One region of the Nonomuraea sp. NPDC050328 genome, then DNA from elsewhere that is predicted to be linked to it. Evidence: riboswitches for the same ligand, from Rfam matches in the RefSeq annotation. Region 1 holds a riboswitch; each other region holds the start of a gene.
What was found. Region 1 has a riboswitch for cyclic di-AMP ahead of ACIBG7_RS32105 (CHAP domain-containing protein). Riboswitches for the same ligand answer to the same signal wherever they lie in the genome.

Region 1 (4,204 bases):
CCAGGCGGTCGAGATCCACAACGCGGCCGGCGCGCCCAGCGTGGAGATCAGCGCGCCGCCGGCCGCCGGACCGATCACCTGGGGCAGGTTCATGGCCATCGTGTTCAGGGCGTTGGCGTTGCTCAGGTTCTCGCGTCCGACCAGGTCGAGCACCATGGACGAGCGGGCTGGCTGCGAGGGCGACTGCGCCAGCCCGAGGGCCAGGCCGCCCGCCACCAGCGCCCAGTACGGCAGCAGGTCGAACGAGGCCAGCCCGGCCACGGCACCCGCGGTGACCAGCGCCCAGGCGCAGGCGATGATCAGGAGGCCGACCCGGTTGTGCCGGTCGGCGACCGCGCCCGCGATCGGGCCCAGCAACATCGGCGCCAGCCGCGCAGCGGTGAAGACCGCGACCAGGAACTCCGACCCGGTCGTCTCGTAGGCGAGCCAGCCGAGCACGAGCGTCTGGGTCCAGACGCCGCCGAAGAAGAACAGGTTCGACAGCCAGAGCAGCCGGAACCGGCCGTTGGCGCGAAGCGCGGACAGGGCCGTGCCCAGGCCCAGTTTGGACGGCTTCGCTCGCAGCACCGGGCGGGCTCCTTCTGATCACGGCTGGGGAGACGCCGCAATGGTATACCACTAGTGATTGAGTGGGGCCGCGGCCAGTGCGGTGGCCGCGACCCCACGTTTTCAGGCTAGGTACGGCGGCGCCGCCCGGCATCGCGCAGCCGGCCGACCTTGCCGCTCCGGCCGGGTGAGGCCGAGGTCATCCCATCGATTGACCCGCCGGCCGCCCGGTGCCGTCCCGGGCGGCGCTGCCACCGCCGGGTGACGAGGGCGGTCAGGAACACCCCGGCCAGCACCACCGTGCCCGCATCCGCCGGCGGCAGGTTCTCCGCTCCGGGAGTACGGCTCAGCACAGCAGCCTGCAACGCCGCCCCCTCACCGGCACCAAGGAACATCGGTGAGAGAGCTGAGCCGGGAGAAGCGGGGGCGGCCGATGCGGCGGTGGGCTCGGGGGCAGGAGCTGACGCGGCCGGCGTGGCGGCGACCGCGGGCGGCGGCGTGGCTGCGGGAGTGGCGGCTGCGGCGAGGGTCTGTTCGTAGGTGGCCCCGTCGACCTTCACCAGCCGCGGCAACCCATACCCCACCACCGTCCCGGTGTCGCGAACCTTCCGCTTGAGGTAAACGCCGTCCGCGTTCCCCTCAATCGTATGGATCTTGGTCCCGGCGACCTTCTCCACGATGCCGACATGACTGATCCCGCCGACCGACTTCGACCCGCTCCAGTTGTAGAACACGAACGCCCCAGGCTCCGGCGTGGTGCTCCAAGCACCCTGCTGCCGGAACCAGTTGGCATGCGCCGGCGTATACGCGAACTGTCCCGCGTATTCGGCCACCCCGGCCTGATCCGCGGCCCAGGCGAGGAACATGTCACACCAGGCGGCGGTCTTGAAGGAGTACGAGTCGTCGACGTGCGCGCCATACCAGTCGCCGTATTTGGTATAGCCGCCGCTTTCCTCCCTGTACGGCAGTTCAGCTTCGATGACCTTGAACAACTTGTCCGAGATCGGATCCAATTGGGGGCGGTCCTCTCCTAGGACGCCTACCGGGTTAGCTGACGGGTTCGGGCCAGGAGAAAGCCGCCCTACCGCTGGTTTCGAGCAGGCCGCACTCTGCTCGGGGTCGCGGATTCACCCCAGAAAGTTGGGTCCCCGGCTCCCCGCGCACGGGGGACTCGACGATCGGACGGCCGCCTTCCCGTTGAAGGCCGATAACCGTCCGGTAACGCGGGACTGTAATAGGACTCCAACCGAAATGCCAAATAAAGGTAGGTAAAATCCCGCGAACACCAAGAGCGCACACGCAAAAGGCGGCCCCCGAAGGGACCGCCTGAAGCGTGTGGATCAGGACTTAGAAGTCCATGTCCCCGCCGCCGGGCATGCCGCCGGGAGCAGCCGGGGTCTTCTCCGGCTTCTCGGCGATGACAGCCTCGGTGGTCAGGAACAGCGCCGCGATGGAAGCGGCGTTCTGCAGCGCGGAGCGCGTCACCTTGGCCGGGTCGATGATGCCCGACTCGAACATGTTGACGTACTCGCCGGTCGCGGCGTTGAGGCCCTCACCCGGGGTCAGGTTGCGAACCTTCTCCACCACGACGCCGCCCTCGAGACCGGCGTTGACCGCGATCTGCTTGAGCGGCTCCTCCAGAGCCTTGCGCACGATCGCCGCGCCGGTGGCCTCGTCGCCGGTGAGCTCGAGCTTGTCGAACGCCTTGGCGCCGGCCTGCAGCAGCGCGACACCACCGCCGGGGACGATGCCCTCCTCGACGGCCGCCTTCGCGTTGCGAACGGCGTCCTCGATGCGGTGCTTGCGCTCCTTGAGCTCGACCTCGGTGGCCGCGCCGGCCTTGATGACGGCGACGCCGCCGGCCAGCTTGGCGAGGCGCTCCTGGAGCTTCTCGCGGTCGTAGTCGGAGTCGGTGCGGTCGATCTCGGAGCGGATCTCGTTGACCCGGCCGGAGATCTGGTCCGCGTCACCGGCGCCGTCGACGATGGTCGTCTCGTCCTTGGTGACGACGACCTTGCGAGCGCGGCCGAGCAGGTCGAGGGTGGCGTTCTCGAGCTTGAGACCGACCTCCTCGGCGATGACCTGGCCGCCGGTCAGGATGGCGATGTCGTTCAGCATGGCCTTGCGGCGGTCACCGAAGCCGGGCGCCTTGACCGCGACGGACTTGAACAGCCCGCGGATCTTGTTGACGACCAGGGTGGCCAGGGCCTCGCCCTCGATGTCCTCGGCGATGATCAGCAGCGGCTTGCCGGACTGCACGACCTTGTCGAGAACGGGGAGCAGGTCCTTGTTGGCGGAGACCTTGCTGTTGACGATCAGGATGTAGGGGTCCTCGAGGACGGCCTCCATCCGGTCGGGGTCGGTCACGAAGTAACCGGACACGTACCCCTTGTCGAAGCGCATGCCCTCGGTGAGCTCGAGCTCGAGGCCGAAGGTGTTGCTCTCCTCGACGGTGATGACGCCTTCCTTGCCGACCTTGTCCATCGCCTCGGCGATGAGCGCGCCGATCTCGGGGTCGGCGGCGGAGATGGAGGCGGTCGAAGCGATCTGCTCCTTGGTCTCCACGTCCTTGGCCAGCTTGGAGAGCTCCTCGCTGACGCGCTCGACGGCGGCCTCGATGCCCTTCTTCAGGGCCATCGGGTTGGCGCCGGCGGCAACGTTGCGCAGGCCCTCGCGCACCAGCGCCTGGGCGAGCACGGTGGCGGTGGTGGTGCCGTCACCCGCGACGTCGTCGGTCTTCTTGGCGACTTCCTTGACGAGCTCCGCACCGATCTTCTCGTACGGGTCCTCGAGCTCGATCTCCTTGGCGATGGACACACCGTCGTTGGTGATCGTGGGGGCGCCCCACTTCTTCTCCAGAACGACGTTGCGGCCCTTCGGGCCGAGGGTCACCTTGACGGCGTCGGCGAGCTGGTTCATACCGCGCTCGAGACCGCGCCGGGCGTCCTCGTCAAACGCGATCATCTTGGCTGCCATAAGGCTGGACCTCCCAGATGCAGGGTGGTTTGCATAAGGGATCGAGCCGAAGCCCGCGACGGCATATAGGCCTGCATCTCCCTGCGGCAGGCCCCATCGCCTCGATCCATCATTGGCACTCTGCTATCGAGAGTGCCAACGAACTGTTTAGCACTCTACCCGGTCGAGTGCAAGCCGACGCCATGAGTCGGCTGCTCATGAGGGTGCCTCACCTGGGACGGGTCGCCGGAGGCCGGGGCTCGGGCCGGGTCCGGAACGGACCCGGCCACGCGCGTTCGTGGGCGGTTCGCACGGACTGCGTTGCCGTACGAACCACCGGCCAGGTGTGTGTGTCAGACCGCTCGGACAGATTCGGCCTGCGGCCCCTTCTGTCCCTGCGTGATCTCGAACTCGACCCGCTGGCCCTGCTCGAGAGACCGATAGCCGTCCATCATGATCGCTGAGTAATGGACGAAGACATCCTTACCACCGTCTACCGCGATGAAGCCGTAGCCCTTGTCCGCGTTGAACCACTTGACGGTGCCCTGCGCCACTTCCGACTCCTCTAACTGGGCTCCGGACCTCGCCCATTCCTCTCGCAAGATCCGCAGTCTTCCTGACTTAAGGGGATTTCCAGCCAGTCGACCGCACTCGACCATACCTGTGAGGTGGCATTGGGGAACAGAGTCAAGCACAAAACTGC
Region 2 (4,204 bases), on a different contig from region 1:
GTAGAGCGAGTGGCCCTCGGTGGTCGGCACCCAGTCGCGGTCGGTCTGGACGAGCAGTTCGAGCGCCTCGACGAAGGTCTCCTCGGGCACCTCGGGCATGGCCATGCGGGCGCAGGACTTGTTGAAGCGCGCCGCGTTGGCGTACGGGCGGAAGGCCACGATGGAGCCGTTGCTCTGGCGGTAGGCCTTGAGCCCCTCGAAGAGCTCCTGCGCGTAGTGGAAGACCGAGGTCGCCGGGTCGAGCGTCAACGGCCCGTACGGCTCGAGCCGCGCGTTGTGCCAGCCGAGCTCCTCGGTGAAGTCGATCGAGATCATGTGGTCGGTGAAGTGCTGACCGAAGCCGGGCGCCGCGAGTATCTGGTCGCGCTCGGCCGCGGTGCGCGCGCGGTCGGAGAGTTGCACGTCGAAGCTGAGCGTCATGGCGGAGTCCTTCTTTCGCGAGGCGGGCTTATGTCCAGTATCTGGGATGTAGCGGCATCTATACCAAAAACGCCTGGTGGCTGCGGCCACCAGGCGTTCGTAGGGCAGGCAGGCCGGAGCGCGAAGGGCGCCCGGCCGGGTACGGCTAGGCGCCGCCGGCTACTCGTGCGGTGATGTCGTCACCGATCTCCTGGGTGCCGCGCACCCGGCCGCCGCTCCGCTCGAGGATGTCGGCGGCGACGGCCTGCTCGACGCGCTCGGCCTCGGCGGTCAGCCCGAGGTGCTCGAGGAGCATGGCGATGGAGAGGATGGTCGCGGTCGGGTCGGCCTTGCCCTGGCCGGCGATGTCGGGCGCGCTGCCGTGGACGGGCTCGAACATGCTCGGCGCGGTGCGGTCGGGGTTGACGTTGCCGCTGGCGGCCAGGCCGATGCCACCGGCGATGGCGGCGCCGATGTCGGTGATGATGTCGCCGAAGAGGTTGTCGGTGACGATCACGTCGAAGCGGCCTGGGTCGGTGACGAAGAACATCGAGGCGGCGTCGATGTGCTGGTAGTCGGTGGTGACCTCGGGGAAGTCGGCGGCGACCCGCTTGACGGTGCGGGCCCACAGGTCGCCGGCGAAGGTGAGGACGTTGGTCTTGTGGACCAGGGTGAGCTTCTTGCGGGGCCGCTCGGCGGCCTTGGCGAAGGCGTAGCGGACCACGCGCTCCACGCCGAAGGCGGTGTTGAGCGACTCCTGGGTGGCGATCTCGTGCGGGGTGCCCTTGCGCAGCACGCCGCCGGCGCCCGCGTAGAGGCTCTCGGTGCCCTCACGGACGACCACCATGTCGATGTCCTCCGGCGTGACGCCGGCCAGCGGCGTCTCGACGCCCGGGAACAACTTCACGGGCCGGAGGTTGACGTAGTGGTCGAGCTCGAAGCGGAGCTTGAGCAGCAGGTCGCGCTCCAGGACGCCCGGCGGCACGCTGGGGTCGCCGACCGCGCCGAGCAGGATCGCGTCGTAGCCGCGCAGCTCGTCGAGAGTGGCGTCGGGCAGCACTTCGCCGGTGCGGTGGTAGCGAGCGGCACCCAGGTCGTAGTGGGTGGTCTCGATCTTGACACCGGTCGCGTTGAGGACCTTCAGTCCTTCGGCGACGACTTCGGTGCCGATCCCGTCTCCGGGGATCACGGCCAGACGAATGTTGCGCGACTCCATGAGAACGTACCCTACCCCCCTGTCTCGCCCTGCGAACAACCGATCTCAAAAGGCGGACACGGCTTTTTGTCCGATTTGCGACCTTTTGACCCTTTCGTTAGAGTCCCACGAGCCTAATCCGTCACGTCCGTGACAGAGCCGGGGACCCACCTTTCTTCATGGGGCGAATCCCTTCGTGTAGGGCCGACTTCCAGGCCCGAGCCCGTCAGCTAACCCGGTCGGCCGCGTGGAAGGACCCTCCCCTGTCTCGCCTCGTTCTCGCCGCCCTCGCCCTCCCGCTGGCGCTCGCCGCCACCCCGGCCCCGGCCCACGCCTCGGCCGGCGCGGGCAGCACGCCGGAGAAGGCCGCCAGCATCACACTGGACGCCGCCCAGGTCAAGGAGGTGCGCGACCGGGCCGTCAAGCCGCCCGCCTGGAAGAAGGCCCTCACCTACGCCATGTCCAAGCGGGGCGTGCCGTACGTCTGGGGCGGGACCTCCGACCGCGGCTACGACTGCTCCGGACTCATGCTCCGCGCCTACGAGAGCGCGGGCATCGAGCTGCCCCGCACCGCGGCCCAGCAGTACTCCGCCTTCGGCAGGAAGATCTCCTGGAAGGAGCTCAAGCCGGGCGACATGGTCTTCTTCTCCGGCCTCGGGCACGTGGGCATGATCAGCCGCCCCGGGTACATGGTGCACGCCCCGCACTCCGGTGACGTGGTCAAGGAGGAGCGGCTCAGCGGCTGGCGGCGCGGCGCCTTCGTCGGCGCGGTCCGGCCCGACCCCAAGGGCGTCGCGCTCTGGGCGGCCCTGCTGAAGCAGAAGGCCAAGCCCGCCGAGACGATGCCTACCGCGAGCCTCTGAGCTCGAAGATCAACTCCCAGGCCCGGGCCTTGGCGTGGGCGACCGCGCCCAGCAGCACCCCGCTGTCGCCCAGCGCGCTGGCCACCACCTGGGGCCGCAGAGGCCCCAGCTCGGCGATCCGCCGCTGGATGGAGCGCCCGAGCAGGTCGAGGTTGTGCCCGACGCCGCCGGTGAGCACGATCACCTCCGGGTCGAGCACGGCCGCCACCGCGACCAGCAGCCCGCCGATCCGCCGGCCCTCGCCGTCGACCACCGACAACGCGACCGGGTCGCCCCCTGCCGCGGCGGCGAAGACCTCGCGGGCGCTGTCCAGCCGCAGCCCGGCGGCCTGGGCGGCGCGCACCACGCCGGGCGCGGCGGCGACCGTCTCGGTGGCGCCGCGCTCCAGGGTCTCGTCGCCCTCGGGCGCCTCGGCGGCCGGCAGGTAGGACACCTCGCCGGCCGCTCCGCGGGCGCCGACGTAGAGCTCGCCGTTGATGACGATGCCCATCCCGACGCCGGTGCCGACCGAGACCAGCGCGAAGTTGGCCTTGCCGCGGCCCTCGCCGTACGCCATCTCGCCGACCGCGGCGAGGTTGATGTCGTTCTCGATGACCAGCTCGACGCCGAGCGCGGCGGCCAGCCGTTCGCCCAGGTCAGGACCGGGCAGGTTGGGGGCGAGGGAGAGCAGCCCGGCCGCGGGGTCGTAGACGCCCGGCGCCCCGACCACCGCGCAGGCGATCGAGGACCACTCGACCCCGGCCTCGGCGGCGGCCTGCCGGGTCAGCTCGGCCACGCAGGCGGCCAGCTCGGCGGAGGTGCGGGCGGTGTTGCGTGCGTCGGTCCGCCCGACGAAGGCGGCCCGCAGGTCGGCGACGGCCACCCGGATCCAGTCGCGCCCGATGTCGATGCCCGCCACGTGCCGGGCGGCGGCGTTGAGGTCGTAGAGCGAGCTGACCGGCCCGGGCCGGCCCAGGACCTCGCCCACCAGGTGCACGAGGCCGTCCTCCTCCAGCCCGGCCAGCACGGCGGAGACGGTCGGTTTGGACAGGCCGGTCGCCTTCGCCAGGTCCGCGCGGGCGGCGGGACCGTGGGCGGCCAGCCGATCGAGGAGCTGCCGCTCGTTCAGCACGCGGAGCAGCCGCGGATTCCCCAGCACAGCGGAAGTCTAGCCAACGCGTTGATAGTAAATTACCTTTCTTACCAAATAGGAGAGGAGGGGCGATGCACCGCACAGCCGCCCTGGGAGCACTCTGCTTAGCCGCCGCCCTGCTGACCGCCTGCGGGTCCGGTACGGCAGGCCAGAACAGCGAGGCCGGCAAGACCAGCAAGATCGCGCTGTTCCTGCCGGAGTCCAAGACCACCCGGTACGAAGCCTTCGACCGCCCGCTGTTCGAGGCCAAGGTCAAGCAGCTCTGCCCCGACTGCGAGCTCCTGTACGGCAACGCCGACCAGGACGCCGCCAAGCAGCAACAGCAGGTCGAAGCCGCCCTGGCGCAGGGCGCGAACGTGATCGTCCTGGACGCCGTGGACGCCGGCGCGGTCGCGCCCCTGGTCAACCAGGCCAAGCAGCGCAAGGTCCCGGTGATCGCCTACGACCGGCTGATCTCCGGCATCGACTACGCCTACTACGTCTCCTTCAACAACGTCCGCGTCGGCGAGATGCAGGGCCAGGCGCTGCTGGAGGCGATGACCGCCAAGGGCGTGGCCGGCCAGGGCGAGATCGTGATGATCCACGGCTCCCCCACCGACCCCAGCTCGGCCGACT
Region 3 (4,204 bases), on a different contig from region 1:
AGGAGCTGCCCGTCCAGGCGTTCGACGAGGTGATCAGCACCGCGATGAACAGGGCGTTCAGGATGCCGGCGATCGCACCGAAGATGAGACCGTCGACGATTCGGGCGACCAGGCGCTGCCACCACTCCGCCAGGGGCGCCGGGGCGCCGGGCGGCTGGAGGCCGACGGGCTGGCCGTAGCCCGGCTGGCCGTACGGCGTGGCGCCGTAGCCCTGCTGCTGGCCGTAGGCGGGCTGCTGTGCCCCGCCGTACTGCTGACCGTAGCCGGGCTGCTGGGCGCCGTACTGCGGCTGGGCGTAGCCGGGCTGGGTGCCGGGCGAGCCGTAGGGCTGCTGGGCGCCGTAGCCCTGCTGGCCGTAGTCGGGCTGCTGACCCGAGGCGGGCTGGCCGTAGGCCTGCTGGCCGGAGGTGGGCTGCTGCCCGTAACCCGGCTGGGACTGCTGGCCGTATCCCTGCTGACCCGCGGCCTGGCCGTAGTCGGGCTGCTGGCCGTAGCCGGGCTGGGACTGCTGTCCGTAGCCCTGCTGGCCGGAGGCGCCGTACTGCTGGCCCGAGGGCTGCTGGCCGTAACCCGGCTGACCGGGCTGCTGGCCGGAGCCTGACTGGGCCTGCTGGCCGTAGCCGGGCTGCTGGCCGTAACCGGGCTGGGACTGGGCCTGCTGGCCGTACCCCTGCTGACCCGAAGCGGCCTGCTGGCCGTAGTCGGGCTGAGCCTGCTGCCCGTAGCCGGGCTGCTGGCCGTAACCGGGCTGCTGGCCGTAACCGGGCTGGGACTGGGCCTGCTGGCCGTACCCCTGCTGACCCGAGGCGGGCTGGCCGTAACCCTGCTGGCCCGACGGCTGCTGCCCGTAGCCGGGCTGCTGACCGTAACCCTGCTGACCCGAAGCGGCCTGCTGGCCGTAGTCGGGCTGGGCCTGCTGGCCATAGCCAGGCTGCTGCTGACCGTAACCAGGCTGCTGGCCGTAGCCCTGCTGCTGGCCGTATGGCTGTTGCTGGCCGTACCCCTGCTGACCGTAGGGATCGCCGTCAGTGCGATACCCCACGACCGTCACGTCGGGGTCGGCCTCACCCGGGGCACGGCCCGGGTACTGCTGTCCGTATTCGGGAGCCCGGGGCTTGTCGTTCTCACCGGGATCATCCTGTGGATACGGCGGCTGTCCGGTGCTCACCGTGTCACCTCACTTCGAGTTCGCATGTGGCACATGTCAGGACACATGCTTGCTGCTGCCCAAGGTATCGGCATAGGTATCAACAATCACCTTTCCACTCGGTCAACAGCCGAGTCATTAGCCGCGAGATGCAGCAGCATGCGCGTGTTACCGAGGGTGTTGGGCTTGACGTGTTCGAGGTCGAGAAACTCCGCCACACCCTCGTCATACGAGGCCAGGAGCTCGGCATAGACCTCGGGCGAGACGGGCGTTCCCTGTATCGGGCGGAATCCGTGCCCGGCGAAGAAGTCGACCTCGAAGGTCAGGCAGAAGACCCTGCGCAGACCCAGTTCCACTGCGGTTCCGATGAGCGCTGACACGATCTTGTGGCCTACGCCGAGTCCACGATGATCGGGATCCACCGCGACCGTACGGATTTCCGCGAGATCCTCCCACAGGACATGCAACGCGCCGCATCCCACGACTTTTCCGTCATGTTCGGCGACCCAGAATTCCTGCACGTCCTCATAGAGCGTGACGGTGGCCTTCTCCAGCAATCGGGGCCCGGCTCCGGCATAGGTGTCGACGAGCATCTTGATCGTCCGGACATCGGCGGTCCTGGCACGACGGACGGTGATCTGCCTCTTGTGCAGCACGGGCTCGGCGACCTGCTCCATGACCCTTCAGCGTACCGACGCCTTTACGGCTGGGCCGTATCCCGGGCATGATCCTGTGGCGAACGTTTGGAGCGGTCCCTCCCGCCCCCAGGCTCACGAACGCACCAAACCACCGTAAACCCCGCAAAATGCCCGACTATGGCCGCAAGCACGTGATCCGCCCGTGATCCTTCGGATGCCAAACCTCAACGGAATTGGCAGTTCTGGTTGAGCACGAACTGATCGTGCACTAGTGTCCAGCGTCGATATCCCTTCGAGATCCCGCGAAGGGGTGCGCCCAATCCCCTCGTCGGGGGAACCGGGGAACCACAGCGCTCCCTCCCCGGGAGCGCGGGGGTGAATCCAGGTCTTCGGCCTGGTAGGGCTACTCCGGCCCGAACCCGGCAGCTAACCCGGTCGGCGCCCGAACAGGAGAGGTGGCTGGTTGGTGAAGCGCACGCGCGACCGTGGGGAGAAGACCGCGGGCGACGCCCGCCCTCCGGAACGCAGGAGACGTTTCGCCGTCGTCGCGACCGCGCTGGCGGCGCTCAGCCTCGCCCTCCCGCTCGGCCCCGCCACCGCCGACCCCGAGCCCAGCCTCAAGGAGCTGGCCGCGCGGGCGGAGAAGATGCACACCGAGATCGGTCAGCTCAGCGAGCAGTTCAACGGGCAGCGCGTCAAGCTGAAGACGGCCGAGAAGACCGCCGCGGCGGCGCAGAAGACGCTCTCCACCCGCCAGCAGGACCTCGCCGGCAAGCGGGCGCGAGCCGCCTCCCTGGCACAGAGCTCCTACATCTCCGGCGGCCTGGAGCGCACCTGGGCCTTCACCCAGTCGGGCGACCCCGGGCTCTTCCTCGACAACGTCGCCACCACCTCCGCGATCGAGGAGCAGCACAGCAACCAGCTCAAGGAGGTCTCCGTGGCCATCGCCGCCGCGGAGGAGGCCGAGCGGACCGCCTCGGCGCAGATCAAGGAGGTCAAGGCGCTGGTCGCCGACCTCGAGGAGCGCCGCGGGAAGATCACCAAGCTGGTCGCCAAGGTCGAGAGCGCCATCTACCGCCGCGCCCTGGGCCAGGCCGGCTCGCGGGGCCGCGCGACCCGGGTGGACCTGCCGATCATCGGCCAGGGCAAGGCCGCCGAGGCCGCCCGCTGGGCGCTCACCCAGCAGCTCAAGCCGTACGTCTGGGGCGCCGAGGGGCCCAACTCCTACGACTGCTCCGGCCTGGTGATGGCCGCCTACCAGCAGGTCGGCATCAGCCTGCCGCACTACACCGGCGACCAGTGGACCGCCGGCCGGCACATCTCCCGCGAGGAGCTGCGCCCGGGCGACCTGGTCTTCTTCTACAACGACCTGCACCACGTGGGCATCTACGTGGGCGGCGGCATGATGGTGCACGCGCCGCAGACGGGCGACGTGGTACGGCTGGCGCCGATCGGCAACCGCCCGTGGGCGGGCGCGGTCCGCATCGCCGACTGAGCCGACCGAGCCGACTGAGCCGACCGAGCCGACTGCATCGACGGCTGAGCCGGCCGAGCCGAGCGGACCGGTCCACCGCGAGCCCGGTCGTCGGATCAGATGAGCTGGCGACGCGCCGCCCAGGCGACCGCCTCGATCGCGGTCGCCACCCCGATACGGTCGCAGATCACCCGCAGCCGGCGCCGTACGGTCCGGCCGCTGACGTCGAGCCTTCGCCCCACCCTGTCCACGGTCACTCCCTTGGCCAGTTCGGCGAGCAGAGCCAGATCAGCGCGGCTCAACTCAACGCCTTCGGTGAGTAAATCCATCCGTAGCCTCCCCCCACAGCAGAAGCCCTCGGCGGCGTCTCGCCCGACGAAACCGTAAACGCATTCCGGAAAGGTCGTCAAGGTCGCCGATCCCCCCACTTGACCAGCGCCATTGACATGATCCACACAATGTGAACTACTCACGATATGTCGGCGTCTGTGCGGTCGCGATGAGCGCCTCGGCCCCTCCGGGTTTCGACCCAGCCGATCCCGGATTCCCGCCCGGCCCGTATCCCGCCTGCCGCGGCGGCGCCGGCCCCCGGTCCGGTCATGACCGCCGACATGACAACAGCCGGTACGGCAGGCCGTACCGGCTGTCGGGCGAACGGGTCAGTGCGTGGGCTTGACCAGCGGGAAGAGGATGGTCTCGCGGATGTTCTTGCCGGTGAACGCCATGATCATCCGGTCGATGCCCGCCCCCATGCCCCCGGTCGGCGGCATGGCGTATTCCAGGGCGGCCAGGAAGTCCTCGTCAAGCTGCATCGCCTCGAGGTCGCCCCCGGCGGCCAGCAGCGACTGCTCGGTGAGCCGGCGGCGCTGCTCGATCGGGTCGATCAGCTCCGAGTAGGCGGTGCCGAGCTCGGTGCCGAAACCGATGAGGTCCCACTTCTCGGTG

Region 2: linked by a shared signal. The riboswitch ahead of ACIBG7_RS23845 (C40 family peptidase) and the one ahead of ACIBG7_RS32105 (CHAP domain-containing protein) in region 1 are both predicted to bind cyclic di-AMP.
Region 3: linked by a shared signal. The riboswitch ahead of ACIBG7_RS17910 (C40 family peptidase) and the one ahead of ACIBG7_RS32105 (CHAP domain-containing protein) in region 1 are both predicted to bind cyclic di-AMP.

What each region holds. Positions count from the first base shown of each region.
Region 1 is NZ_JBITIW010000010.1:29,572-33,775, reverse strand. Features, by position in the region: gene ACIBG7_RS32110 (MFS transporter) at 1-567, opposite strand, end outside; gene ACIBG7_RS32105 (CHAP domain-containing protein) at 675-1,559, opposite strand; cyclic di-AMP (ydaO/yuaA leader) riboswitch at 1,567-1,733, opposite strand; gene groL (chaperonin GroEL) at 1,894-3,522, opposite strand; gene ACIBG7_RS32095 (cold-shock protein) at 3,855-4,055, opposite strand.
Region 2 is NZ_JBITIW010000006.1:260,798-265,001, reverse strand. Features, by position in the region: gene ACIBG7_RS23855 (branched-chain amino acid aminotransferase) at 1-420, opposite strand, end outside; gene ACIBG7_RS23850 (3-isopropylmalate dehydrogenase) at 566-1,615, opposite strand; cyclic di-AMP (ydaO/yuaA leader) riboswitch at 1,716-1,854, shown strand; gene ACIBG7_RS23845 (C40 family peptidase) at 1,999-2,457, shown strand; gene ACIBG7_RS23840 (ROK family protein) at 2,441-3,595, opposite strand; gene ACIBG7_RS23835 (sugar ABC transporter substrate-binding protein) at 3,661-4,204, shown strand, end outside.
Region 3 is NZ_JBITIW010000004.1:349,696-353,899, reverse strand. Features, by position in the region: gene ACIBG7_RS17920 (RDD family protein) at 1-1,168, opposite strand, end outside; gene ACIBG7_RS17915 (amino-acid N-acetyltransferase) at 1,255-1,824, opposite strand; cyclic di-AMP (ydaO/yuaA leader) riboswitch at 2,089-2,242, shown strand; gene ACIBG7_RS17910 (C40 family peptidase) at 2,252-3,280, shown strand; gene ACIBG7_RS17905 (LuxR C-terminal-related transcriptional regulator) at 3,376-3,561, opposite strand; gene lysX (bifunctional lysylphosphatidylglycerol synthetase/lysine--tRNA ligase LysX) at 3,919-4,204, opposite strand, start outside.